DNA from 4 places in the Micromonospora sp. NPDC049497 genome. Region 4 is predicted to be linked to each of the others. Evidence: riboswitches for the same ligand, from Rfam matches in the RefSeq annotation. Region 4 holds a riboswitch; each other region holds the start of a gene.
What was found. A riboswitch is a leader RNA that binds a small molecule or an ion and turns the genes downstream of it on or off. The one in region 4 is predicted to bind cyclic di-AMP.
Positions count from the first base shown of each region.

Region 1 (2,192 bases), on a different contig from region 4:
GCCGTGCTGCTCTCCGGCGTGGCGGTCTACGTGGTGGTCGAGGCGGTACGCCGGTTCGGCGACCCCCCGGAGGTGTCCGCCGGCCCGATGCTGGTGGTGGCCGTGCTCGGCCTGCTCGCGAACCTCGTCGCCTTCGGCCTGCTGCGCCCCGGCGCCAAGGAGAACATCAACCTTCAGGGGGCGTACCTGGAGGTCCTCGGCGACCTGCTCGGCTCACTCGGGGTGATCGGGGCGGCCCTGCTGATCTCCGTCACCGACTGGTGGTGGGCCGACCCGCTGGTCGCGGTCGCGATCGGTGTGTTCATCCTGCCCCGCACGTGGCGACTGGGCCGGGCCGCGCTGCGAATCCTGGTCCAGGCCGCCCCGGAGCACCTCCAGGTCACCGCCGTGCACGACCGGCTGGCCGCCGTGCCCGGCGTCGCCGAGGTGCACGACCTCCACGTCTGGACCCTCACGTCGGGCATGGACGTGGCCTCGGCGCACCTCACCACGACCCCCGACGCCGAGGTCGGCGCCGTGCTGACGGCGGCCCGGACGGCGTTGCGGGAGGACTTCCGGATCGACCACGCCACGTTGCAGATCGAGCCCGGGGCGACTCCCGGGGCCTGCGGGACAGTCGAGTGGTGTTGAGCATCTCCTTAATTCAGAGTGTGTAAAGTGCGCTTATGCCGGTTTTGTCGGTAAGGACGTGCGCACCATGCGTCACCACCGCTGCAAGCGTCCCACCAGCACCGGTAGGCTCTGATCCGGCCTCCGCCAGGCGGCACCCACCGGTGCCGGCGGTGGCCGCCGCCTAATCGCCTGCCACGGCGAACCGGGGAACCGCGTTCCTGGGGTGCATCCGCGTCAGCGGTAGGGATCTTCCGTCCCGAACCCGTCAGCTAACCCGGTCGGCGGCTGACGGAAGGACACCTGCATGCCAACACCCGTACGACGACGCGCCGCCCGGACAGCGGCCCTGATCGCCGCGACGCTCGCCGTCGCCCTGGGCGGCACACCGGTCCCCGCCGGCGCCGCCCCCGCCCCGACCGCCGCCCTCGCCGCCCCCGGGGACGATGTGGAGGGCGGCACCCCCGCCCTGCGGGCCCAGCTCGAAGCGGCCAGCAAGGGCTACCTCGACGCCAAGCGGGCCCTGGACACCTCACTCCGGCGGCAGCAGCAGCTCGCCGCCGAGGTGAAGAAGAACGAGACCGAGCTGGCCGAGCGCAGCCAGCAGGTCGGGGACCTCGCCGGTCTCGCGTACCGCACCGGTCGGCTCAGCGCCGCTTCCGCCCTGCTCAACAGCAGCTCCCCGGACGGCTTCATGGACCGCGCCGCCGCGCTGGACCAGGTCGCCGCCAACGAGGACCGGGCGCTGCGCCAGCTCCAGGAGGCCCGCGACAAGGCCGCCCAGGCCAAGCTGGCCGTGGAGGTCGAGATCCGGGAGCAGACCAAGCAGCAGACGGTGATGGCCAAGCGCAAGCAGCAGGCGGAGAAGGCCCTCACCGTGGCGAACGAGCGGGCGTCCAGCCCGCCGACCAGCAGCGGCAGCCGCACCGCCAGCGCGACGGCGAAGCCGGCACCGCGCAACCCCGACGGCTCCTGGCCGACCGAGTCGTGCAGCGTGAACGACCCGACCCCGGCGGACGGCTGCATCACGCCGCGCACCCTGCACGCGCTCAACCAGGCCAAGGCGGCCGGCTTCACCCGGTACGTCTCCTGTTACCGGCCCGGCGGCTCGGGTGAGCACCCGAAGGGTCGCGCCTGCGACTTCGCCGCCCAGCAGGACGGTTTCGGTGGCGACGCCAGCGGTGGGGACCGGACGTACGGCAACAACCTCGCCGCGTTCTACGTCAACAACGCGGACCGGCTCGCCGTGCTCTACGTGATCTGGTACCGGCAGATCTGGCTGCCCAGCAGCGGGTGGAAGTCGTACAGCGGGGCCAACGGCGACCCCTCCAGCGACCACACCAACCACGTGCACCTGTCGGTCTACTGACCGGCGCCGACGGCCCCCGGTGGACGCCTCGCGGCAGCCCACCGGGGGCCGTCGCGTACGCCCACCGGACGGTCGCTCAGGTCGACGGCGGGCGCTGGTCGAGGGCGGCGCCCAGCCGGCTGGCCAGGGCCAGGTGAGCGGCGCGCGCCTGCGCGAAGGCGTAGCCGAACAACGGCGCCGGAGCGGTGAGGACGATCTCCACCTCGATCCGCAG
Region 1 is NZ_JBITMC010000002.1:161,803-163,994, reverse strand. Features, by position in the region: gene ACIBR0_RS04005 (cation diffusion facilitator family transporter) at 1-630, shown strand, start outside; cyclic di-AMP (ydaO/yuaA leader) riboswitch at 781-912, shown strand; gene ACIBR0_RS04000 (coiled-coil domain-containing protein) at 917-1,978, shown strand; gene ACIBR0_RS03995 (SRPBCC family protein) at 2,055-2,192, opposite strand, start outside.
Region 1: linked by a shared signal. The riboswitch ahead of ACIBR0_RS04000 (coiled-coil domain-containing protein) and the one ahead of ACIBR0_RS20945 (C39 family peptidase) in region 4 are both predicted to bind cyclic di-AMP.

Region 2 (2,192 bases), on a different contig from region 4:
CCGAGATGTCCGCGGGCGGCCCGCCGGTCGCGTCGGTCGACGTGCCGGCCGCCGTGACCGCCGCCTGACCGCTACGACGAAGGGCCGCCCCCGGTCGGGGCGGCCCTTCGACACGCTGTCCGGGTCGCCGTCAGAGCAGCGACACGTGGACGTGGTCGGTGTGGTTCGAGGGACCGCTGTACGACTTCCACCCGGTCGCCGGGAACCAGATCTGTCGGTTCCAGATGACGTAGTAGATGCCGAGCCGGTCGGCGTTCCGGACCAGGAAGGCGGTCAGGTTGTTGCCGTACATCCGGGTGTCGTTGTTGTACCAGGACCGGAAGCCGCTGTTCTGGAGCGACCAGTCGCAGGCGCGGCCCTTGGGATGCTCGTACGGCCCACCGGACCGGTAGCAGCCGACGAACCGGGTGAATTTGGCCCGCCTGACCTCCTTGTACATGTGCAGCGTCCGGGGCGTGACGCAGCCGGAGGTCGTGGGGTCGGGCTGGCTGCACGACTCGGGCCGCCAGTCGCCGTCCGCCGTCCGGCCCGGTGCGACCCGGGCGACCGGTGACGTGGCGTTCACCAGTCCGCCGGTGAGGCCGGTGCCACCGACCAGGTCGAGGGCCTTCTCGGCCGCGGCCCGATCCCGGTTGATGTTGTTCCTCAGGCGCTGCTGGTCCCGGACCTCGGTGTCGACCGCCAGCTTCGCCTGTTGCACGCGGGCCTTGGCCGCGTTGACCTCGGCGAGCTGCTTGGCGTTGACCATGTTCAGCTCGTCCAGGGCGCCCGCGCGCTGCACGAAGGAGTCCGGGGTCCGGGCCTCCAGCAGCATCGACACGGCGCCGATCCGTCCGCTCCGGTACGACTGGGCCGCGATCTCGTTGACCTGCGGCGCGAGCGCGTTCAGCTCGCGCTGGAGCCGGCTGACCTCCAGCTCCAGCTCCTGTTGGCGCTTCTGCGACTTCTTCAGGGCCGCCTCGGCCTTCACGAAGTCGCGGTTCTTGGCCTCGATGACGTCGTTGAGCAACGTCGGCTGGCTGTCGTGGCCCGAGGGCTTCGGGGGTGCCGGTGCGGCGGACGCCGGGAGGGGCCCGACGAACACGGCCAGCGCGGCGAGCACGGCCACCACAGGTGTCAACCAGCGGCGTAGGGGTGCCGTCACAGTGTTCCCTTCCGTCGACCGCCGACCGGGTTAGCTGACGGGTTCGGGGCGGAAGTGGCCCCTACCGCATTCGCGGATTCACCCCAGGTACCTGGGTCCCCGGTTCGCCTCGCGGCGATTGGGCGGCGGCACCGCAGGCGCCGCTGCGCGCCTTCGGCGGTGACCGGCAGCGAGGTTACCCGACAGTCGTCCTGGGGATCTACGTCTGGTAGCCGACCAAACGAGCTATTTCGAAGCCAAAGTCGATGACCAGTGACGCGACTATCAGGCGGGTGGGGCCGCGTGATCACGCTACGCAGTTTCACCATGCGGTGTCCGTGCTCCTGTCTCGGTCGGGCCACCTGCCGGGGGTGGCGGGGGAGGTGTCCGTCGCGCGGGGGGCGCTCAGCGCCTCCAGCGCCTCCGCCCGTACCGCCGCCCGGGGGAGCGGCGGGTCGGGCGGTGTGTCGCCGGCGGTGGCCGTACCGCCCCGCCGGCCGGCCGTGGTGACCACGGCCGCCAGCGCGGTGGTGAGCGGCACCGCGGCGATCAGACCCAGGGTGGCGACCGCGCTGCGGACGATCTCCTGGGCCAGGAACTCACTGGTGAGGATCTGGGTCACCGCCCGCGAGTCGGCGGTGAGCAGGAGCAGCACGGGCAGGGAGGCGCCCGCGTACGCCAGCACGATCGTGTTCACCGTGGAGGCGATGTGCGCGCGGCCGACCCGGGTCGCCGCCCGGTAGAGCTGCAACCGGGTCAGCCCGGGGTTGGCGTGCGCCAGTTCGGTGACCGTGGCGGCCTGGGTGACCGTGACGTCGTCGAGCACGCCGAGCGAGCCGATGATGATGCCGGCCAGCAGCAGCCCGTGCAGGTCGACGTCGGCCTGGTACATCGACAGCGTGGTGGCGTCCTCGCTGCCGTACCCGGTCAGATGGGTGGCGGCGGTGGCGAGCGTGCCGAGCACGCCGGTCAGCACCAGGCTGCCGAGCGTCCCGAGCACCGCCACGGACGTCTGCGCGGTCACCCCGTGGGTCAGGTACAGCACCACGAACATGATCAACGCGGCGCC
Region 2 is NZ_JBITMC010000019.1:19,159-21,350, forward strand. Features, by position in the region: gene ACIBR0_RS23060 (carbonic anhydrase) at 1-68, shown strand, start outside; gene ACIBR0_RS23065 (coiled-coil domain-containing protein) at 131-1,144, opposite strand; cyclic di-AMP (ydaO/yuaA leader) riboswitch at 1,149-1,279, opposite strand; gene ACIBR0_RS23070 (YibE/F family protein) at 1,446-2,192, opposite strand, start outside.
Region 2: linked by a shared signal. The riboswitch ahead of ACIBR0_RS23065 (coiled-coil domain-containing protein) and the one ahead of ACIBR0_RS20945 (C39 family peptidase) in region 4 are both predicted to bind cyclic di-AMP.

Region 3 (2,192 bases), on a different contig from region 4:
GGCAGGGGCAGGGCCAGGGCCGAACCGACCGGGTCCCCCCAGGGGCCGCCGGCAAGGGTGAGCCGGTCGGCGACGCCGGTGACCTCGGTGGCCGTGCCCGCCGCCCCCTCCCGCAGGCCCCAGGCCCGCCCCTCGCCCGTCGGCACGCTCTCCGGAAGCGCCGCGGCCACCACGTCCCCGCCGACGCACGCCGCCCGCCGCAGCACGCCGCCGTCACGCAGGTAGATCGCGGCGAACGGGACGTCCAGCGCGTACCCGCCGACGGCCTCGGCCAGCCGGTGACAGGTGCCGGCCACGTCCACGGTGCGTCCGTCCCCGCCAACCGTCAGGTCCCGCAGCAGACGCAGCCGGCGCTCGCCGACCACCTGCTCGGTCACCTCGCTGCACACGGTGAGCACCCCGACCGTACGGCCGTCGTCGTCGCGGGCGGGCGCGTGCGAGACGCTGAAGTACGCCTCCTCGCGGTAGCCGGAGCGGTCGAGCAGCAGTTGGAGGGCCGGCACCCAGCTGGCCACCCCGGTCGTCATCGCCTCGTCGATCAGCGGGGCCAGCACGTCCCAGCCCTCGGCGAGGGTGACCCGCACGTCGCCACCGAGGGCGCTGGGGTGTTTGTCCCCGATCAGTGCCGAGTAGGCGTCGTTGTAGAGCTGGGTGAACTCCGTTCCCCACAGCAGCAGCATCGGGTACCGGGACGACAGCACCATCCGCACGGCGGCGCGCAGGCTCTGGGGCCAGCGCTCGACCGGGCCGAGGGGCGTCGAGGACCAGTCGAGCCGTGCCATCAGCCGTCCGGTGTCCCCACCGCCTACGAAGAGGTCACCCACCCGTTGCGTCACCCTCGACCGAGTCCCATCGCAGCCCCGTTCCGGGGCCCACCACCCCTTGCTGGCGTTAGCTGCCCACATCCTGGCACCTGGGCACGCTCGCGAATCCGCCGCCACCCCGGAGATCGTCTGTACCCACACGCACCCGTCTCCACACCACCTGTGGTCCCCGCCACAGGTCACCATCGGGGAAAGCTGGCGCGACCACAGGTGCGGACGGGGCGCAAGTCGGCGGCCGGTGCTCCCGCGCTGCGCGGTGAGGAAGTTCACGAGAAGTGGGCAATCGACGCGAAGCGCCCCTAACGTCGAGCGTGTTCGCGACGCGAACACCACGGTCGGTAACGCCTAATCCTGCCGCCGGCCGTCGGAACCCGTCACCCAGGCACGGAGCGGGGGACCCACACGTTCCTCGGTGCACGTCACCTCGGGGTGAAGCCGCCCTCGGCGGCCGGGCTCCTCGGCCCGAACCCGACAGCTGACCTCGCAGGCGTGGAGGACACATCGATGGCATCTGACTACCAGGCCCGGCACCGTCGCACCGCCCGTCGTACCGCCGTCGGCACCCTCGCCGTCGGCGCCGTGGCCGGCGCGGTCGCGATCTTCGGCCCGGCCGCGCCGGCACAGGCCGACAGCGTCAACTGGGACGCGATCGCCCAGTGCGAGTCCAGCGGCAACTGGAGCATCAACACCGGCAACGGCTACTACGGCGGCCTGCAGTTCGCCCAGAGCACCTGGGAGGGCTACGGCGGCCTCAGGTACGCCAAGCGGGCCGACCTGGCCAGCCGCGGCGAGCAGATCGCGGTGGCCGAGCGGGTGCTCGACGGCCAGGGCATCGGCGCCTGGCCGACCTGCGGCAAGCGGGGCGGCTCCACCAAGGCGTACACCCCGAAGAAGACCGAGCGGTCCTCGGAGACGAAGCGCGACTCCGGCACGACGAAGCGCGACTCCGGCAACGAGCGCTCGACGCGGAACACCACACCGTCGGGCAGCGGCGAGACCCACGTGGTCGAGCCGGGCGACACCCTCGCCAAGATCGCCACCTCGCACGGCGTCGACGGTGGCTGGCGTGCGCTGTACGAGCGCAACGAGCGCGTCGTCGGCGGCGACCCGGGCCTGATCTTCCCGGGTCAGCGGCTCAGTCTCTGACGCGTACCCCATTCACGACGCCCGGCCGGCACCACCGGCCGGGCGTCGTCGCATCGCCGTCCGCGACGGCTCGTATCCTTTCCGCGAACCTTCTCGTGGTCGTCGAGCATGAAAGGACACGGTGTGAGCAACCGGACCGAGACGTTGGAGTTCCAGGCCGAGGCACGTCAGCTGCTCCAGCTGATGGTCCACTCGATCTACTCGAACAAGGACGTCTTCCTG
Region 3 is NZ_JBITMC010000012.1:2,583-4,774, forward strand. Features, by position in the region: gene ACIBR0_RS17560 (ATP-binding protein) at 1-824, opposite strand, end outside; cyclic di-AMP (ydaO/yuaA leader) riboswitch at 1,157-1,329, shown strand; gene ACIBR0_RS17565 (transglycosylase family protein) at 1,329-1,970, shown strand; gene htpG (molecular chaperone HtpG) at 2,079-2,192, shown strand, end outside.
Region 3: linked by a shared signal. The riboswitch ahead of ACIBR0_RS17565 (transglycosylase family protein) and the one ahead of ACIBR0_RS20945 (C39 family peptidase) in region 4 are both predicted to bind cyclic di-AMP.

Region 4 (2,192 bases):
TCTTCGGCCACCGGCACGGCTGGAACCCGCGCCGGCACCCCGTGGAGCAGGAGGTGGTGCTGGCTCGGGCGGTACGGGACGGGAAGCTGGCCGCGTACCGGGCCGCAGCCGGGCGGGAACAGGCCGCGTGGCGGGACGCCGAGGTGGCCGCCGAGGCGGCGCGTACGCTCGCCGCCGAGGCGTACGCGGCGGCGGCCCGGTTGCGTCCGGGGCGGGTGCCGGCGGCCCGGGAGGTGGCGCCGGCGCCACGGCCGGTGGCCGCCGCGCGGTGGCGGCCGGCCCGCGTGGGCTGAGCAGCGGCCTGCGTTCCGCGCTCCGGCGCTCCGGCGCGATTTTGTCCCGCTTTTTCGGTGAGGCCGGTCACACGTTTCCGGAACGGGGCATCCGACTCAGCCCGGTCGATTGCTCCCGGCGGTTCGGGGGCGATCACGCACGCTCGTCCCGTTGTCCCCTTCAGGGGTGTTCCCGCGACCCCCGTCCCATTGAGTCTCGTCAGTGCATAACTGCCGTAAAATTGCTGACGCAAAACAGGTTTACGCAGGTGGGAGCGGCTTGGCAGGGCGGTGACCGGCCAGTAGTGTCGGCGCGTCCGGTGCGGTTCCCGATCGCAAGGAGCGACGCCGCGCCGACCCGCTCAATCGTGATGATCACGAACCGGGGACCCAGTGCACGTTGGGGTGAATCCGCGGGCCCACGGCCCGCGGTAGGGCGTACTTCCCGCCCGAATCCGTCAGCTAACCCGGTAGGCGGCACCGGAAGGAGTTGCACTCGTGCAGCACGCACCCACCCCCTGGTTGTTCCGCCGTCTCCACGGCGCCGCGGTGTCCGTGCTCGCCCGGCCGGTGGCCGCGAGCTGACCCACCGCGCTGCCCGGTAGTCCCGGGCGCCCTCTCCAGAAGTGGTCCACCGCCGCGCCGACGTCGTCCGCGCGGAGGGCCCGTCGCTGTCCTGCGCGGCGGGGACCCGGTGTGCCGCTCGCCCCCGAGCCCGTGGAGGAACACGTGAAGCACCACCTCAAGCGACAGCTCCGACGACTGGCCTCCGAGCGCCCGTACCAGGTGGCCGCCGCGTCGGCCGCCGCGCTCGTCCTGGCCTCCGGCGGCGCCCTGTTGACCGGCGGCGACGACGCCCCGGCCGCCGCGCAGACCCCGGTCGGCGTGGCGGAGCTGCGCGGCGACACCACCGTCGCGTCGCGCGGCGAGGCCCGGACCGCCGCGGCCCCGTCCAGCGCCGCTCCGGCCAGTGCGGCTCCGGCGTCCCCGAGCGCCGCCGCCAGCACCGCCGCGCCGAACCCGGATCTGACCCGCAAGCCGGAGCCGCCGAAGGCGCCGACGCGCAAGATCCTGAAGTACGACTACGAGGCGCAGACCACCTACTTCAACTGCGGTCCGGCCGCCGTCCGGAACGCCCTGAGCGCCACCGGCATCGCCCGCACCCAGGACCAGCTCGCCGGCCCGCTCGGCACCACCGAGATGGGCACGAACTCGGCCGAGGACACCACCCGCGTCCTCAACGCCGTCGTCAAGGGCGACCCGTACCGCACCCGGATGATCCCGGGCGGCGCGGCCACCCCGGCGCAGATGGACCGGCTCCAGGCCGACGTGGTCGCCGCCATCGCCGACGGCCGTGGCGTCGTGGTCAACGTGGCGGGCACCGCCACCGACACCGAGGGCGGCTGGCACTCGTTCCCCGGCGGCCACTACATCGCCGTGGTCGGCTACTCCGACGACGGCCGCCTCGTGCGCATCGCCGACTCGGCCGACCCGGCGACCCCGGCGTACTGGATGACCGCCATCGACCTGGCGAACTGGGCCGCCACCCGCGGATACTCCGCCTGACCGACGCGCTCCACCGCGGGCGTCGACCTCCGAGCAGGGGGTCGGCGCCCGTTGTCGTACCGGCGTCGCGGCTCTCGCCCGGGCGGTCCGGCCGGTGGCAGACTGCGCGCATGGTCGATGAATCGGGTGACCGGGACGGGCGTCCCGTCCTGCTGCTTCTGCACGGCATGGGCGCCACCGGGGAGGTGTGGCTGCCCTCGGCGCCGCTGCTGGAACGCCGCTGGGCGGGGCGCTGGCTGGCACCGGACCTCGCCGGTCACGGCTGGTCGCCGCCGCTGCCGGCGTACTCGTTCACGGGGCTGGCCGACCGGCTGGCCGGGAGTCTCGCCCCGACCGACCGGCTCGTGGTGCTGG
Region 4 is NZ_JBITMC010000015.1:145,550-147,741, reverse strand. Features, by position in the region: gene ACIBR0_RS20950 (hypothetical protein) at 1-293, shown strand, start outside; cyclic di-AMP (ydaO/yuaA leader) riboswitch at 622-764, shown strand; gene ACIBR0_RS20945 (C39 family peptidase) at 990-1,838, shown strand; gene ACIBR0_RS20940 (alpha/beta fold hydrolase) at 1,949-2,192, shown strand, end outside.